Regions from separate parts of the Halomonas sp. WWR20 genome, predicted to be linked through region 2. Evidence: predicted binding sites of a transcription regulator. Region 2 holds the regulator's gene; the other holds the start of a gene.
The links. The regulator FNR, encoded in region 2, switches genes on or off when oxygen is low (the NO sensors DNR and NnrR bind a similar motif). The targets are predictions, from matches to a motif close to TTGATNTANATCAA.
Positions count from the first base shown of each region.

Region 1 (8,807 bases), on a different contig from region 2:
AATTCCTGGGTCAGGAACTGCCCGAAGGCTTCGCTTTCGGCCAGTTCCTCAAGGCTACGCCAATACTGAGGTCCACGCGCCCGTGTCAGCCGTTCGCGAATCTCCTGCAGTTCGTTGTGGCTTATCGATGACATGTGACGCACTCGGTCAGGTTATCTTTGTGAATACCGTAGCGTTCCAGCAGTTCATGCCCCGCGATGCCGTCCTCGGCGGGGTCGTAGCCCATCGCCGTGATCTTGTCGGCGGGGCGCAGATTGGGTTCCGGATTGCGGTGACACGACAGACACCATTGCATGGTCAAGGGCTTGCGCTGTGTCGTGATGGGCATCTCGTCGACGCGACCATGGCACGACTCACACCCCACACCATTGTTGACGTGCACGCGGTGACTGAAATAGGCGAAATCGGGAAGGTCATGTACACGCACCCAGTGCAGCGGCTCCTCGCGCTTGAGGCTTTCGCGCACCGGCGCCAGCATTTCGGCGTTGGTCCATAATTGCGAATGGCAGGACATGCAGGTGTATGTGGGAGGCAGCCCCGCGAAGTCGGACTGGGTGACGCTGGTGTGACAATACTGACAATCGATGCCTAGCCCACCGACGTGGTGGTCGTGGCTGAAGGGAACCGGCTGTTCCGGCGTCGAGTTGACACCGGTATCGTGCGCCGAGCTGCCAAGAGTGATCGCGACGATGACCAGCGCCACCAGTCCCAGGATGCCGCCCCATAGCGTGACACTGACCAGAGAATTCGCCCGGCGGGGAAAAATTTGCGGCATTCGGCCTCTCCTTGACCTTGTTCTTTTTTTATCTCCTCACGGCACTAATATCGCCCTCACGGAACTCACTATAGGAAAAGAATGTCCAAGCGTGCCAATCCTGTATGTCGATTTAGGTTAATTTAGCGACCCCCGGTAATGCCGGGTGCAATTCCCACGGCCCTCCCGCGTACTTGCGTCTTCGCCCTGCCGCGGCACCTCCCGCCTGACATCGATAGGCCGCATCCGTGGCGATATCCGCTACCCTGATCGGTGGATACACGATATCGATGGAATGCCATGTCCCTACGCCTGGCCGTACCCCGTGAGCAGCCAATGCCCTCCGATGCCGAGCGCGTCCCAACCGCCACAGCGCACGAGGGAGTCTTTACGATAGACGGCATGTGGTGCAGCAGCTGCGCCTTCGCCATCGAGCATTTCCTGAAGCGTCAGACCGGCGTCGAACAGGTCAGCGTCAATTTCGTTTCGGGTACCGCCTTCCTGCAGTGGGACCCTACTCAGACCGACTTCGAGACCCTGAGCGCCCGGGTCGCCAAGCTCGGCTATGCCCTGTCCCGCGAGTCCAATACAACCGCCAGCCGCACCCGGCTCGCCCAGGAAAGGCGCGCTCTGATCGTGCGTCTTGTCGTCAGCGTGGCGTTTGGCATGTGGACGGTCATGGCCTCGGCACTGCTGTACTTCAATTATGGATTGGGCGCGCAGGTAGATTGGGTGATCGCAATGGTCGCGACCACGCTCTCCCTACCGGTGGTGGGATATGCCGGGCGACCCTTCTATCGCGCCGCATGGCGTACGCTGCGGGCCGGCCGGCCGGGCATGGACGTGCTGGTCAGTCTAGGGGTATTCAGTGCCATGCTATTTTCCTTGTGGCACCTCTGGCGGGGCTCGGCGGATGTGTATGTCGATACCGCCGTCATGCTGATTACGTTGCTGCTGGTGGGACGCCTGGTGGAGATGTTCAGCCGCCAGGATGGGCTCGAGGCGTTATCGGCATTGGACAGTCTCACGCCGCAAACCGCGCAGGTTTGGCAGGCGGAAGAATGGCGTCAACTGCCGATCGCCGAGGTCCGCGTGGGGGAAAAAGTGGCGGTGGGTGAACACGAGACCATCCCCTTCGACGGCATGCTGATCGAGACCCAGGCCCTGGTCGACCGGGCCGCACTGACCGGAGAGAACACCCCCATCACCTTGACCCGCGGCGACCGTCTCGAGGCAGGCTGCCGCAATGCCGGTCCCGCCCTGACGTTGATCGTCGAGGCGGCACTGGGCAAGCGCTATATCGATACCCTGCGCTACAAGATGCTCGAGTTACATGCCCGCAAGGGAGAATTCCAGAAGATTTCCGATGTTTTCGCGCGTTGGTTGCCTTCGCTGGCATTGTGTCTGGCCCTGGCCACCTTCGCGCTGACCTTGATGCGTGGCGTGGGTATCGAAGCGGCCTTTGCCTGGGCGCTGTCGGTACTGGTCGTCGCCTGCCCTTGCGCCGTGGGTCTGGCGATTCCGGTCGTGACACAGGCCGCCGGCGCCTGCGGCCTGCGGCGTGGCATCGTGTTCAAGGATCTGGTGGCCTTCGAGACGTTGGCCAAGGCGCGCAGCATTGCCTTCGATAAAACGGGGACATTGACCGCCGGAAATCTCGGCATCGGCGAGATTCGCACGGCGCCGGGGGTTGATGCCCGACACCTGCTGCAGCTTGCCGCCCAGGCCGAAAAGGGCATCATGCATCCCGTCGCCCAGACGCTGCGGCGCCATGCCACCGATCAAGGCCTGTCGCTCGCTGACGAGGTCGAGACGATCCATTACCCTGGGTTCGGGGTCGAGATGCGTCTCTCAGCGGATGAATGCCTCCGTGTCGGCGCACCGACATGGCTGGCCGAACACGGCGTGGTCCTGCCCGATATCGCGGATATGACGGGCAAGCGGGTCGCCGTGGCCCGTAATACGCAATGGCTGGGCATCCTGGCGCTGGACGAAAGGCTGACAGAGAATACTCAAGCCACCGTTGGCCAGTTTCGGCGGGCGTCCTTCACCCTGGCATTATTGAGCGGGGATCAGCATGACAATGTGCATGCTGTCGGGCACCGAGCCGGATTCCGCGACAGGGAACTGTTCGCTGCACTGACGCCCGAGGCCAAGGCGCGTCTGATCGACGCCCTGCCCAGGCCGTCTATCTTCGTCGGCGATGGTATCAACGATACGCTGGCGCTGGCGTCCGCCACTACCGGAATCAGTGTCGCCGGCGCGACCCAGCAGGCACGTGATATCGCCGCGGTGTCGCTACTCACGCCGGGCATCGCCCAGGTCTGGGAGGCGCACGACCTGGCAAAGCGTGCCTACCGGCTAATGCGTCAGAACCTGGGATTTTCCATCGTCTACAATCTGTTGGCGCTCAGCCTGGCAGTGTGGATGCCGATCCCACCGGTGATTGCAGTCACCGCCATGACCATCAGCTCGCTCAGCGTGCTGGCGAACGCCGCGCGCCTCTATCTTCCCGACGCCTCGAAGTAGCCCGGCTTGGCGCCGGCGCGCACAAGGCCTTGCCCCCTATCATTGCACCCTGCTGAATTAGCATCAGAATAGATTTCCTATAACTCAAAAGCGATTCTCCATCACATGCAAGCCATATCGGCCGTCATCCGCTCAACGCGGCCCAACTTCCTTCTTCTCGCCCCCCTGTGCGGGTTACTAGGCATCGCCGTCGCCTCGCACCAGAAGGATTTGGCACCGGGTCATGTCCTGCTGGTGCTGCTGGGGGCCGTATGCGCACATGCCGCCGTCAACTTACTCAACGAATATGAGGACTTCCGCTCAGGGCTCGACCTGGAGACACGGCGCACGCCCTTCTCGGGCGGTAGCGGCTCGCTGCCCGCGTTTCCCTTGGCGGCGCCTGGCGTCGGGATTACCGGGCTGTTCATGCTTGGCGTCACCACCCTGATCGGGAGTTATTTTCTATGGCTGCGCGGTCCCGGTCTGCTGGCGATCGGGTTGGCCGGCTTGCTGCTCGTGGTGACCTATACCCGTTGGATTACCCGTTCGCCACTGCTGTGCCTGCTCGCGCCAGGCCTGGGATTCGGTCCGATCATGGTGTTGGGGACCACGCTCGCGCTGGGGGGGAATATCGATGCCACGGCGACACTCGCCTCAGCGGTTGCCTTACTGCTGGTCAGTGAATTGCTGCTGGTCAACCAGTTTCCCGACATCGAGGCTGATCGACGTGTCGGGCGTCGCCATCTGCCCATCGTGCTGGGCATCCCGGCCTGTGCGCGCATCGCCCCGGGACTGCTGATCGGCGCTTACCTGGGCGTGGCGGCGGCAAGCATCACCGGCATCTTTCCGCTGGCAGCGCTTATCGCCCTGCTTCCTCTGCCGGCGGCCCTGCGGGTCGCCTGGCAATTGCTGCACGTCGGGCAGGCCCCGCACCGTCTGCTACCGGCCTTGGGCCTGAATGTCGCCACACTATTGAGCAGTCTGGCGCTGCTCGACCTCGCACTGTTCATGGCCTGAAGGTTGTCGACGGCGATGAGCCCGGCTGCTTAGCACAGTGACTTACAGGTCGCGCATCAGCAGGGCGTATTCGGCCCGGGCCGGGTCGATGACGGCTCCCGGCACACGCAGCCGCACCACATGCCCCGAGCCGGCTGCTACGTCGATCCGCTCGCCGCGCGAGCTTTCAAGCGACTCAAGGACGAAGCGACGGTTGCCGCCCGGCAGCATCAGCTCCAGCGTCTCGCCCACGGCGAAGCGGTTCTTGACGTCGATCTCCAGCCAGCCGCGGTCCGCATCGTAGCCGAGCGCCTCACCGACGAACTGCTGGTGCACCCCGATGGAATGGCCGCGCTCGTAGTTCTGGTACTCGTCATGCACGTGGCGGCGATAGAAGCCCTCCGTGTAGCCCCGGTTGGCCAGGTTATCGAGCTCGTCCATGAGACGCATGTCGAAGGGGCGCCCCGCCACGGCATCATCGATGGCGCGCCGGTAAACTTGGGCCGTGCGCGCCACGTAATAGGGCGACTTGGTGCGACCCTCGATCTTCAGCGAGGCCACGCCCATTTCGGCAAGTCGCGTCACGTGTTGCACGGCGCGCAGATCCTTGGAGTTCATGATGTAGGTGCCGTGTTCGTCCTCGTGGACCGCCATGTAATCGCCGGGACGCGATCCCTCCTCGATCAGCGCCGAACGTTCCTCCTGCCCTGCCGCTTCGCCTGCCACGGCTCTCCCCGCATCAGCCCCCACATCGACCGGCATCAGGTCCCCGGTCTCGTCGGTGGTCGAGGCAATGGTGTTGTACTGCCAGCGGCAGGCATTGGTGCAAGTGCCCTGGTTGGGGTCGCGATGGTTGAAATAACCCGACAGCAGGCAACGCCCCGAGTAGGCGATGCACAGGGCACCGTGAACGAACGTCTCGAGCTCCAGATCCGGACACTCGCGGCGGATCTCGGCGATCTCCTCCAGCGACAGCTCCCGGGACAGGATGATGCGACGAATCCCCTGGCGCTGCCAGAAACGCGCGGCGGCATGGTTGACCACGTTGGCCTGCACCGACAGATGGATCGTCTGCTCCGGCCAGCGCTCGCGGACCATCATGATCAACCCCGGATCCGACATGATCAGCGCATCCGGCCCCGCCTCGACGACCGGCGCCATATCGTGCAGATAGGTCTTGAGCTTGCTGTTGTGGGGAACGATGTTCGAAGCCACGTAGAACGCCTTGCCGCGTTCGTGGGCGTAAGCGATGCCGCGATGCAGGTTATCGAGGCTGAAATCATTGTTGCGTACCCGCAGCGAATAGCGCGGTTGCCCGGCATAGACGGCATCCGCCCCATAGGCAAAAGCATAGCGCATGTTCTTGAATGTTCCGGCGGGGGACAGCAGTTCGGGGGCCTGCGGCATGGCGGGTTCCTCATGATAGTGACGAGCAGCGGCATGATGCCTTTGGTCCTTTTCCACGCCCAGCTCGGGAAGCTCAAAAACGGTACGGCCATGATCCGCATCAAGGGGAAACCGAAAATAGTCGACTAGCATGGTCGGTCTTTCAGTCAGGAGGCAGCCCATGGAACTCGTCTGTCCGGCGGGCAACCTGCCCGCCCTGAAACGCGCCGTGGACGAAGGAGCCGATGCCGTCTACTTCGGCTTCCAGAACGCCACCAATGCCCGCCAGTTCGCCGGACTCAACTTCAGCGGCAAGCGTGCCCGGGAAGGCGTGACCTACGCCCATTCGCGAGGCAGTCGGGTATTCTGCGCCATCAATACCTATCCCCAGCCGGATGGCTGGGAACAGTGGACGCGCGCAGTGGATCAGGCCGCGGAGCTCGGTGTCGACGCGCTGATTCTGGCCGACATGGGACTGCTCGATTACGCCGCCCGCCGCCACCCCGACCTGCCACGGCACCTGTCGGTGCAGGGCTCGGCCACCAGTCATGAGGCGCTGCGCTTCTATCACGAGCATTTCGGTATCGTGCGTGCCGTACTGCCGCGCGTGCTGTCGCTCACCCAGGTACGCGATCTGGCCCGCCAGAGCCCGGTGGAGCTGGAGGTCTTCGCGTTCGGCAGCTTGTGCATCATGGCCGAGGGACGCTGTTACCTCTCTTCCTACCTGACCGGTGAATCGCCCAACACGCGCGGCGTGTGCTCGCCGGCCGCCCACGTACGCTGGGAGGAGACTCCCGAGGGCCTGGAATCGCGCCTGGGCGGCGTTCTGATCGATCGCTATGCCGCGGACGAACGTGCCGGCTATCCCACGCTATGCAAGGGGCGCTTCGAGGTGGATGGCGAGACCTACCATGCCATCGAGGAACCCACCAGCCTCAATACTCTGGACCTGCTTCCCGAACTCAGGGCACTGGGCATCAGCGCGGTAAAGATCGAAGGCCGCCAGCGCAGTCCTGCCTATGTGGCCAGGGTGGCCGGCATCTGGCGCCAGGCGCTGGACAGCCTCGAACGCGACCCGGAAGGCTTCCGCCCCGCCCCAGCCTGGATGACGGGACTCGGAGAGCTTTCCGAAGGCACCACCACGACATTGGGTGCCTACGAACGTCGCTGGAAATGACCCGATACGACAGAGCAGGAGGCAACATGCAACTTTCCCTGGGCCCGGTGCTGTTCTACTGGACGCGTGAACGTCTCGCCGATTTCTACTGCGACGTCGCCAGCTGGCCGGTCGATATCGTCTATCTGGGCGAGACGGTCTGCTCCCGGCGACGCGACATGAAGCTCGACGACTGGCTGGATATCGGCCGCAGGCTGAGCCAGAGCGGCAAGCAAGTGGTGCTGTCGTCGCAGACCCTGATCGAATCCGAGGCGGACCTGCGCAGCTTGCGCAGATTGTGCGCCAACGGCGAGTTTCTGGTCGAGGCCAACGATCAGAGCGCACTGCAACTGCTGTCCCGGGCGGGACTGCCATTCGTCGGCGGCGCATCGCTCAATCTTTACAACCCGGCCACGCTTGCCGTGCTGGCCGCTGCCGGCCTGCAACGCTGGCAGGCGCCGGTGGAAATGTCCCGACAGGCTCTGGCCGCCCTGCTCGAGAGCTGTCAGGAGCGCGAACTGGCGCTGCCCTGCGAAGTGTTCGCCTACGGGCATTTGCCTCTGGCCTGGTCGGCACGCTGTTTCACTGCCCGGCGCCACGACAAGCCCAAGGATCGCTGCCAGTTCGTCTGCCAGCAATACCCTCAGGGTCTGCCGCTACGCTCCCAGGAATCCTGCGAGGTCTTCACGCTGAACGGTATCCAGACCCTTTCGGGGGCCTGCCAGGACCTGCGTCACGACATCCCCGCCATGCGTGAAATGGGCGTGGCCGTGGTACGCCTGAGCCCCACTGCCCTGGACATGACTGATGTGGTAATGGCATTCGACTGCGCCCGCCGGGGAGAGCCGCTGCCCCGCGACCCGCTGGCCCTGGTGGACGCCGAGGTCTGCAATGGCTACTGGCACGGCCGTCCCGGCATGGCCCTGACCCAGCCACCGGCATGACCGTCGCAGCGGACCGGTGGTTTCGCTATGCTATATAGCCGCCGGTCCGCTGCGTCAGCGCAAGGCGCTTCGCCCAAAGCGAGCACTCGCGTCTGTCGTACCGCCTGTGCTCGCAGGTCCGGTCGTGCCTATCGAGACTCGCGGCGGGAGCGCGCCTCGAGACGATAGAGCCACTCTCCCAGTTGCGCGGGAATCACGCCCTCTTCGCGGCTATCGAGGAGGTTCTTGACCATCAGTCCCAGTTCGGTATCGCCTTCGATCACCAGGCGGCGCTGAAAGAACAGGCTGTCCGGGTCCTCCTTACGCGTGGCCAGGCACAGGAATTCGCGCCAGCCACCGCGGATGACCGCCTCCCCTTTGGAATCGAGCACCGTCAGGCGGCGTTCCTGCATGCCCAGCGTCAGAGACATGTCCAGGTCCTCGAGGCACAGCGCAATGCACCGCCCCTCCAGTGCGTCGAACTCGCCCTCCGCCAAGGGCTCGGCAAAGACGCGGTTGAGCAGTGGCTCGACCAACTGTCGCTTGAACGTTGCCGGCAGAAGCGAGTCGAGCGTGCCGAGCAGGCGAGCGGGAGCCGGTAGGCGAGGCAAGGTAGCAGGGAACATGAAGCAACTCCTGGTGGAGGGGGCATGAGCGGAATGCCTGTCATGCTAGATCGAGCTCCCGGACCGATACCTGATACGCATCAAGCCAGACCGCATTGGAATCGCCGATGCCATGCCTTGTTGCAATGTTTGTCGCGACAGGCATGATGGTTGCTCCGTTCCTGTCAATGTCCGAAGGTCGTCGCCCGCGCATGAAACCCACATCCCGCCCCGCCTCACACCGCGGGCCGTTGATAGAAGCCGAGAGCCACGTGGAAGGGTTTCGCAAGGCGCGCGACGCACGCCGTACCGAGCTGATCGAGGATTATGTCGAGCTCATCGCCGACCTGATCGGCGATACGGGCGAAGCCCGACAGACCGATATCGCACGCCGCCTGGGAGTCGCGCAGCCCACCGTTGCCAAGATGCTCAAGCGCTTGGCCGAAGAGGGCCTGATCATCAAGCGACCGTACCGTGGC
Region 1 covers NZ_JBTRHR010000008.1:131,701-140,507, forward strand. The annotation lists gene ACW4DH_RS15550 (TAT-variant-translocated molybdopterin oxidoreductase) at 1-134, opposite strand, end outside; gene ACW4DH_RS15555 (cytochrome c3 family protein) at 122-775, opposite strand; gene ACW4DH_RS15560 (heavy metal translocating P-type ATPase) at 1,055-3,283, shown strand; gene ACW4DH_RS15565 (prenyltransferase) at 3,389-4,279, shown strand; gene trhP (prephenate-dependent tRNA uridine(34) hydroxylase TrhP) at 4,322-5,665, opposite strand; gene ubiU (ubiquinone anaerobic biosynthesis protein UbiU) at 5,826-6,821, shown strand; gene ACW4DH_RS15580 (U32 family peptidase) at 6,848-7,744, shown strand; gene ubiT (ubiquinone anaerobic biosynthesis accessory factor UbiT) at 7,873-8,349, opposite strand; gene mntR (manganese-binding transcriptional regulator MntR) at 8,541-8,807, shown strand, end outside.
Region 1: a site for FNR is predicted at 5,756-5,769, ahead of ubiU (ubiquinone anaerobic biosynthesis protein UbiU). Genes of this name have one in related genera too.

Region 2 (8,807 bases):
GCCCCCAGCGAGGCCATCACGATCCGCGTCGCGGCTCAAGACGACTCGGCCATCACTCTGACCAAGGAAGCTCGCTTCCTGGGGCAGACTCGGAGATGAACATGACGCCTCCACGTCCTTGGTACAAAGAATTCTGGCCCTGGTTTCTGCTCGCGATTCTGGCGGCGTCCGTCGCCATGGGCACCACCTTTCTGGTGCTGTCGATTACCAGCTTCGATGGAATGGTCGAGGACAACTACTACAAGAAAGGCCTGGCCATCAATGAAATCCTCGATCAAGAGCAGCATGCCGCCGAGCTGAACATGGCCGCGGCTCTGAACATCGACGACCTTACCGGCGACATCACCGTCGAGTTGCAGGGCGACTCGCGCCCCGAGCAACTGCAGCTGAATCTGATATTCCCGGCACAGGGCAGACAGGATCAGAGCATTCTGCTGCAGCGCGTACGCGACGGACACTACGTGGGCCAGATTCCCCGGCAGTTGGAGTACCGCTGGTATGTACAATTGCAGCCGGTGGCGCAGGATGGCCCTCCCGAATGGCGGTTGAACGGTGAGGCTCACTTTCCCCTGGAGACGGCGATGCACCTGAGGGCAGCGGGTATCGACACGTAATGGTTCAGGACGCACTCAAGACCGCCGCCGATGCCAGCGAGACGGGGAAGGCCTGTTATCACTGCGGCGCACCGGTAGCTGCCGGTGCGGCTTGGTACATTCAACTGGACGAGCAGCGCTACCCGCTGTGCTGTCCGGGTTGCGAAGCGGTCGCCCACGCCATCGTCGATGGCGGCCTGGAGAGCTATTACCGCTTTCGTACCGAGTTGCCGGAGCGTCCCGATGACCGTCAGGCCGCGAAGGCCGAAACCTGGGCCGTTTTCGACGATCCCAGCCTGCAGCGGGAATTCGTTCATGCCGAAGATGAGACAGGCCGAGTCAATGCCACACTGGCGGTCGATGGCATTACCTGCGCCGCCTGCGCCTGGCTGATCGAACATCGTCTCAATGCACTCGACGGTATCCACTCCAGTGCCGTCAACTTGAGCCATCACCGTGTCCGGGTCGCCTGGGACCCGCAGCGCCTGAAATTTTCACGTATCCTCGCCGAGCTATCCGCCATCGGCTATCCCTCGCAACCCTACGAGCCCGACCTCGCCCAGCAGAAGCTGCAACGCGAGGAGCGTCAGGCCGTGCGCCGCCTGATCGTCGCCGCCATCGGCATGATGCAGGTGATGATGTTCTCGATTCCGCTATATGTCTCCGCACCGGAGGACATCAGCGAAAACTTCACCTTGCTGTTCCACTGGCTGTCGTTCGCTCTGACGACGCCGGTGGTACTGTTTTCCGCGGTACCTTTCTTCAAGAATGCCCTGCGCGACGTTCGCACCCGTCAGTTGGGCATGGACGTGCCGGTGTCCATCGCCATCCTCGGCGCTTACGTCGCCAGTACCTATGCGGTGCTGATCGGCGCAGACGATGTCTATTTCGACTCGGTGGCCATGTTCACCTTCTTCCTGCTGTTCGGCCGCTACATTGAAATGCGCGCGCGGCGGCGCAACGGCCACATCGGCAATGCCCTGTCGAGCCTGCTGCCCTCCAGTGCGGTACGTCTCGATGAGCAGGACCACGAACAGATCCTGCCGGCCAGCGCGCTCGTCGTCGGCGATCGTGTCCTGGTGCGCCCGGGGCAGAGCGTACCGGCGGACGGCGTCGTCGAATCCGGCCGCTCGAGCCTCGACGAGTCGATGCTGACCGGCGAATACCTGCCCGTGGTCCGTCAGGTCGGCGATAGCGTCACCGGCAGCAGCCTCAACGTCGAAAGTCCGCTGGTGGTGCGCGTCACGCATACCGGACGCGATGCCCGCGTTTCCGGCATTCTCGATCTCACCGACCGGGCCTTCGCCAGCCGGCCCAAGATCGCCGAGATGGCATCACGCATGGCGCACCACTTCGTGCTGCGGCTGCTAATCGTCACGCTCGGCGTGGCCATCGCCTGGGCCTTCATCGATCCTTCCCGCGTGCTGTGGGTCACCTTGTCGGTGCTGGTCGTCACCTGCCCCTGCGCCCTGGCTCTGGCCACGCCAACCGCGCTGACCGCCAGCCACGGCCAACTGCGTCGGCGGGGAGTATTGGTCACCCGTGCCCATGCGATCGAAACGCTGACCCAAGCGACCCGCGTCATCTTCGACAAGACCGGGACCCTGACGACCGGACGCATGAGGCTGCGCAACAGTCGTGTGGTTTCGCCCGTGCTGACAACGTCGCAATGCCGCGCATTGGCCGCCGCCCTCGAGGCACACTCGGAACATCCCATCGCGCGGGCATTTCGTGAATACCGTCTCTCCGAGGTCCGCGCGCATCAAGTGACCAGCATTCCCGGCCAAGGACTCGAAGGGGAGATCGACGGCGCACGCTACCGGCTCGGGCGCCCCGACTTCGCCGTTTCCAGTTCACCGCCTACCGCGCCGGTTGCCGGACAGTGGTTGCTGCTCGCCCGCGACAATGTTCCGCTGGCCTGGTTCGAGCTTGCCGACACCGTCCGCGAGGATGCCCGCGTCACGGTCAGCGCCCTACAGGCCGCCGGGCTCAAGGTGGAATTGCTTTCCGGCGACAGTTCCAGCGCCGTGGCCACCCTGGCCGATGACCTGGCGGTGGACGAGTGGACTGCCGGAGCCAGTCCCGAAGACAAACTGGCCCGGATCAGGGCGCTACAAGCGGCGAACGAGATCGTTATTATGGTCGGGGATGGTATCAATGACGTTCCGGTCCTCGCCGGTGCCGACGTTTCGATCGCCATGAACGGTGCCACCGACCTGGCGCGCACCAGTGCCGATGCCGTGTTGATGAGCCCTCGTCTGTGGCGTATCGTCGAGGCCATCATCCTGGCCCGCATGACACGGCGCCTGATCCGGCAGAACCTGGTCTGGGCATTGATCTACAATCTTTGTGCCCTGCCCCTGGCGGCCATCGGCTGGGTACCGCCCTGGGCGGCGGCGCTGGGAATGTCCATCAGTTCGTTGATCGTGATCGGCAATGCCCTGCGCCTCAATCGCGTACGGATGCCCTCGCCAGAGGCGTCTTCCCTGGAGCCGGCTTCATGAATATTCTCTTCCTGCTGATCCCCCTGTCTTTGGTACTGCTCGGCTTTGCTGTCTGGGCCTTTTTCTGGGCAGTGAAGTCGGGACAGTTCGATGATCTGGAAGGCCCGGCGCATCGCATCCTGTTCGACGAGGATGAAAACGACCTGACACCGGAACAACGTCGGCGCCGGGCGGCCCAGCGCACGACGCCTGCCGAGAAAGACGCTTCCCCGGCGTGCGCTTCGCGCGGCCGGGCGTCCCGCGATACGGACACGCATTGATGGACCCTACCGGCCTTGCGCTACCTCCGCTGGCGGCGGCCTTCGTCTTCGGCCTTTTCGGCGGGGCGCACTGCATCGGCATGTGCGGCGGTATCATGAGCGCACTGACCTTTGCCGTACCGCCCAGCATGCGCCACCCGGCACGTCTTACCGGACTGTTGCTGGGCTATAACCTGGGGCGCATCTTCAGCTATATGCTGGCCGGCACGCTGGTGGCATTGCTGGGCAGTCTGCTCGGCCATGCCATGGATACCCTCGCGCTGGCGCTACGCGTGCTGGCGGCCGTCATGCTGATTCTGATGGCACTCTACATCGCCAATTGGTGGAAAGGGCTGACGCGTATCGAGGCTCTGGGGCGGCACTTGTGGCGACGTATCGAACCGGCCGGACGCCGGCTGATGCCGGTCGTGAAAGTCCCCCAGGCCATGGCGCTGGGCGCTATCTGGGGCTGGCTACCCTGCGGGCTGGTGTATTCGATGCTCGCCTGGAGCTTGGCCGAAGCGGACCCATTGCTCGCCGCGGCCCTGATGGGCGCCTTTGGCCTGGGGACCCTGCCCGCGCTACTCGCCACCGGTGTCGCCGCACGTCAGATGGCCACGCTGATCCGACATCCCGCCACTCGTACCCTGGCGGCGAGCGTGATCATCCTGTTCGCGATGTGGCAGCTCTGGCATCTCTGGCCGGGCGGAATGTCGCATAGCATGACCAACTCCGCCATGCACGATGCCGCCGCTATTGGCACGCTTCACAAGAGTCAGCACTTACCCATGCATTGATGCAGGTCAGCCATTCGCGCCAGGCGGTGGCATAGCATGAGAAGCATTGCGCTACTCGAGATGCCCTGCCATGTCCGCCGATGCAGCACCAAGTCCCACTTTCGTCGCCCCGGTCTGGAGCGATGTCCTGACGTACCGCCATCTCACTAACGGCCCGCGCCACGAGGTTTATCCGCCGCTGGCGCTCATGGATACCCGCTTCGCGGCGCACGATCTGGAAGAGGCGCTTGCGCAGGGCCACGCCAGCGGCCGCAGCCTGTCCGTGTATGTGCATGTTCCGTTTTGCCGCAGCGCCTGCTTCCATTGCGACCGCTATCCCATCCTCGACGGATCAGCACGGCTGACCGGCCCCTACCTGGCGAGCCTTGAGCGGGAAATGGCGCTGTTTGCCAAGCATTTGCGCCCTTCGCGCACGCTCACACAACTGTACTGGAGCGGTGGTACGCCGACGTTGCTGTCCCTGGATCAGATGAGCGCACTGGTCGACCAGCTCGACTTTCACTTCGGGCTTTCCAGCCTGCCGGATCGCGACTATGCCATCGATATCGATCCCCGCGAGACCAATGTCTTCACCTTGCGCCACCTGCAAGCGCTGGGCTTCAATCGCCTGAATCTCGGCGTACAGGATCTGAACCCGCAGGTACAGCGCGCCATCAACCGTATCCAGCCACGCCAACTGGTCGAGATCCTGATCGACGAAGCCATGCGTCTGGGCTTCCGCTCGCTGAATATCGACCTGACCCACGGTCTGCCTCACCAGACCCAAGGCAGCTTCCAGGCGACACTCGAACAAGTCATCGAGCTGATGCCAGCCCGAATTTCACTGCATGATTACGCCCATCAGCCGCAACGTGTCCGCCTGCAACGGCGCATCAATGGCGCCGACTTGCCCGGTGAGGAGGAAAAACTGGCGATTCTACGCGGCGCTCACGAAAGGCTCGGCGCAGCGAACTACCAGCATCTCGGTATGGGATACTTTGTCCGCCGCGACGACTCCTTGGCCATCGCCCAGCGAGGAGCTCGCCTCAAATGGACCCTCCAGGGGTTTAGCGCGCAGGCCGAGAGCGACTTGATAGGGCTGGGGGTCGCGGCCATCAGCCAAGTCGGGAATTACTGTACCCAGAACGCAACCTCTATCGACGAGTGGCAGCGCCACCTCGATACCTCTCACCTGGCGGTCGCCAGAGGAATGCAACTGAGTCTGGATCAACAACTCCGCCGCTACGCCATCGAGCGGCTGGTGTGTGACGGGGCCTTGGATTTCACCCAACTGAGTGAAACGTTCGGCGTCGATGCCACTGAGTACTTCGCAGACATCCTGTCTCGCCTGATCCACGCCGAACGCGACGGTTTGATCGAACGCGACGCCACACATCTGCGCGTCACGCCGCTGGGACGCTTGGCCATACGTTATCTGGCATCAACCTTCGTTGAACCGTTAGCGCCTGATATGTAACGTCATTCTCGCCTAATGTTTAGAATATAAAAATACAAAAAGTTGCACGGCGAATACAGCGCTTTTTTCCACTCCGGACTTCCGTCATAATGTCCATTAGCCGCCAATTCTGGAGGACATCATGCTAAGCCCGGTCGCCACATCACGACACGCTCGTTTGAATGAGACACGCTGCCAGACGTGCAGCCTGAGCTCGTTATGCCTGCCGTTGGCGCTGGCGCTCGAGGACATGAGCCAGTTCGACGCCATCATTCAGCGTCGCGCTCCTTTGAAGAAAGGTGAAGTTCTGTTCCGCCAGGGGACCCCCTTCATGAGCGTATATGCCGTACGCTCCGGAAGTCTCAAGCAGGTCACCACCGACAGTACCGGTGAGGAACAGCTGACCAACTTCTACCTGCCCAGCGAGCTGGTCGGTCTCGATGGCATCGATGAACAGAAGTATCTAGGGAGCGTCATCGCTCTTGAAACCACCACGGTCTGCGAGATTCCCTTCGACCGTCTGGATGTGCTCTCCGAAAAGCTTCCTCAATTGCGCAATCAGCTGTACCGCAGCATGAGCAAGGAGATGCGCGATGACCGACGCATGATGCGCCTATTGTCACGCAAGACCGCCGACGAGCGTCTGGCCAACTTCTTTACCACCCTGTCGATGCGGTTCAGACGGCGCGGCTACTCCCCCTACAGCTTTCGCCTGTCGATGTCACGCGCCGATATCGGCAACTATCTGGGCTTGGCGGTAGAAACCGTCAGTCGCATTCTGAGCCGTTTTCAGCAACAAGGCCTGGTTTCCGTTCAGGGCCGCGAGGTCCACGTTCTGGACCTCGATGCGCTGTCCGCCCTCGCCGAAGGCGAAGGTTGCCACTAAACACGATTTGACCATGGCGCCAGCTTTTTAGCCGGCGTCACGCATGCAATCTTCGTCCCCTCTTTCGGTGCCGACGGCATCACCCTCCGCCCTCCCAGACATTGTTGCATTCATGACAACAGTGATATGCCCTTTCATGCGTTTATCATATTATTTCAAAGCGTATAATTAGCTTCATACAGAAAGGCGCGAATACGTTCTGCTTCAAAAGCTTTCTCGTCTTGCTGGCTATCCACATGTTTAAGGAAGCTAATCATGCGATCTACATCATTTGCAGCGCTCTCCGCCCTGGTGCTTGCCGTCACTACCAGCACCGCGATGGCAGCCGTCGCACCGCAAAGCACTTTCGTAGAAAACGATCGTCATGCCGCCATGGCGCTGGCGTTCGCGGATGTCGGTAACCCGTTGGCCCGTACCATGAGCACCCATACCAGTGCCGCGCACACTTTTGCGCCGTCACTGACGTCTCAGGAGCCACGTAACGCTATTGCGCAAGCTTTCGAGGACGTCAACGAGCCATTGCTGGATATCGGCCCGACAGCCGAATAAGGCGTAACAGGCTGCCCTTGAGAATTATTGAGGACTACTCGTCAGCAGTCTCGATAATCGTAAAAAACCCGCTTAGGCGGGTTTTTTTGGGGTGTCGAGCAGGCCCGCAAAGCAATCTTAGCCTCCATGCCCGTACATGCTTGCAAAGCCGGGAATGCTGCGCTCCCAGACCGGAGGATCACCTACCACTTCTTTTAGGCAGTCCACAAAGCGTGCCGTCTTCAGCGGCAAATATTCACGATGGGGATAAACGATATGGATGTCGGGATAATCCATCAAGGGCAGTTGAGGCAGCAACGGCAACAGATCCCCCTTGGTGATTTCCTCATTGAATACGAAGCTCGACAGCACGCCGAAACACAATCCGTGGCGCATGGTACTGTAAACGGCCAGAGGATCATTGGAGCGTAACCGGGTATACAACGGTATCCTTTCCGTGCCCCCTTGAGGATTGGTATAGCGCACGCTGTCGAGCACCAGCCCGTCGCGCGAATAGATAGCCGCAGGCAGTTGCGCCAACTCCTCAATGGTTTTCGGCATGCCAAAGCGTTCGATAAAGGCCGGGCTGGCACACATGATAGGGCGATTGCGCGCGAGAGGACGTGCGATCAGGTTGGAGTCTTCAAGCGGTAACAAGCGTATCGCAAGATCGTAACCGCCGCCGATGATATCCACGGTGCGCTCTTCAAGTTGAAGTTCAACGTGCGTTTCGGGATAGCGTTCGAGAAATATGCGTACCGCCTTGTCCACATACAAGCGCCCGAAGTGGGTAGGGCAAGACACCTTGAGAGTGCCTTTCGGAGTTCCGTGGTAGGCACTGGCGACCTCTTCGGTTTCCTCGAGCGTCGCGCGCAGCAACAGGCTGCGCTGGTAGATTTCCCGACCGACATCGGTCAGCGACAGGCTACGCGTCGAACGGTTGAACAGACGTACCTGAAGGTCCTCTTCGAGGTGGCCAATCTGGCGGGAGATGACAGAGCGATTGACGTTTCGCCGGTCCGCCGCCTTGGTAAAGCTGCCCGCTTCGACGATGTCGAGTAACAGCAGCAGGCGAGATGCCCTGTCCATCGCTTCGATCCTCTTGCGGCCCGCTGCCCGTCCTACTGCGCCCTTCTGCCAGAACCATGACGTCGGCCGATGCGACACACGGCTTGACTATGCGACCTGCAACGCTGGCTAGGCCTGACGTAGCAGGTCGAATGCCTCGATGCGGCTGTCCAGCAATGCCGCCTGCTTGGCCTCCAGTCCCTCGAAGTCGAACAGGTTACGATCGGCAAGCTGCGATGGCGCCACGTTGGTCACCGCCTTGAACATGGTTTCCAGGCGTCCGGGGTGCTTTGTCTCCCAGTCGGCGAGCATCTCCTTGACCACCTGACGCTGCAGGTTGGGCTGCGAGCCGCACAGGTTGCAGGGAATGATGGGAAATTCCATGAGCCGGGCGAACTCGGCGATATCGGCTTCGCGGCAGTAGGCGAGCGGGCGGATGACGATATTCTTGCCATCATCGGAGAGCAGCTTGGGCGGCATCGCTTTCAGAGTGCCGCCGAAGAACATGTTGAGAAACAGCGTCTCGAGAATATCCTCGCGGTGATGGCCAAGCGCCACCTTGTTGGCGCCGATCTCCTCGGCGAAACCGTACAGCGAGCCGCGCCGCAACCTTGAGCACAACGCGCAGGTGGTCTTGCCCTCGGGCGTCTTCTCCTTGACCACCGAATAGGTATCCCGCTCGAGGATATGGTAGGGCACGTCCAAACGTTCGAGGTACTCGGGCAACACATGCTCGGGAAACCCCGGCTGCTTCTGG
Region 2 covers NZ_JBTRHR010000005.1:291,964-300,770, reverse strand. The annotation lists gene ccoG (cytochrome c oxidase accessory protein CcoG) at 1-99, shown strand, start outside; gene ACW4DH_RS11840 (FixH family protein) at 102-614, shown strand; gene ACW4DH_RS11835 (heavy metal translocating P-type ATPase) at 614-3,097, shown strand; gene ccoS (cbb3-type cytochrome oxidase assembly protein CcoS) at 3,094-3,357, shown strand; gene ACW4DH_RS11825 (sulfite exporter TauE/SafE family protein) at 3,357-4,133, shown strand; gene hemN (oxygen-independent coproporphyrinogen III oxidase) at 4,204-5,589, shown strand; gene fnr (fumarate/nitrate reduction transcriptional regulator Fnr) at 5,711-6,454, shown strand; gene ACW4DH_RS11810 (hypothetical protein) at 6,710-7,003, shown strand; gene ACW4DH_RS11805 (LysR family transcriptional regulator) at 7,121-8,071, opposite strand; gene ttcA (tRNA 2-thiocytidine(32) synthetase TtcA) at 8,180-8,807, opposite strand, start outside.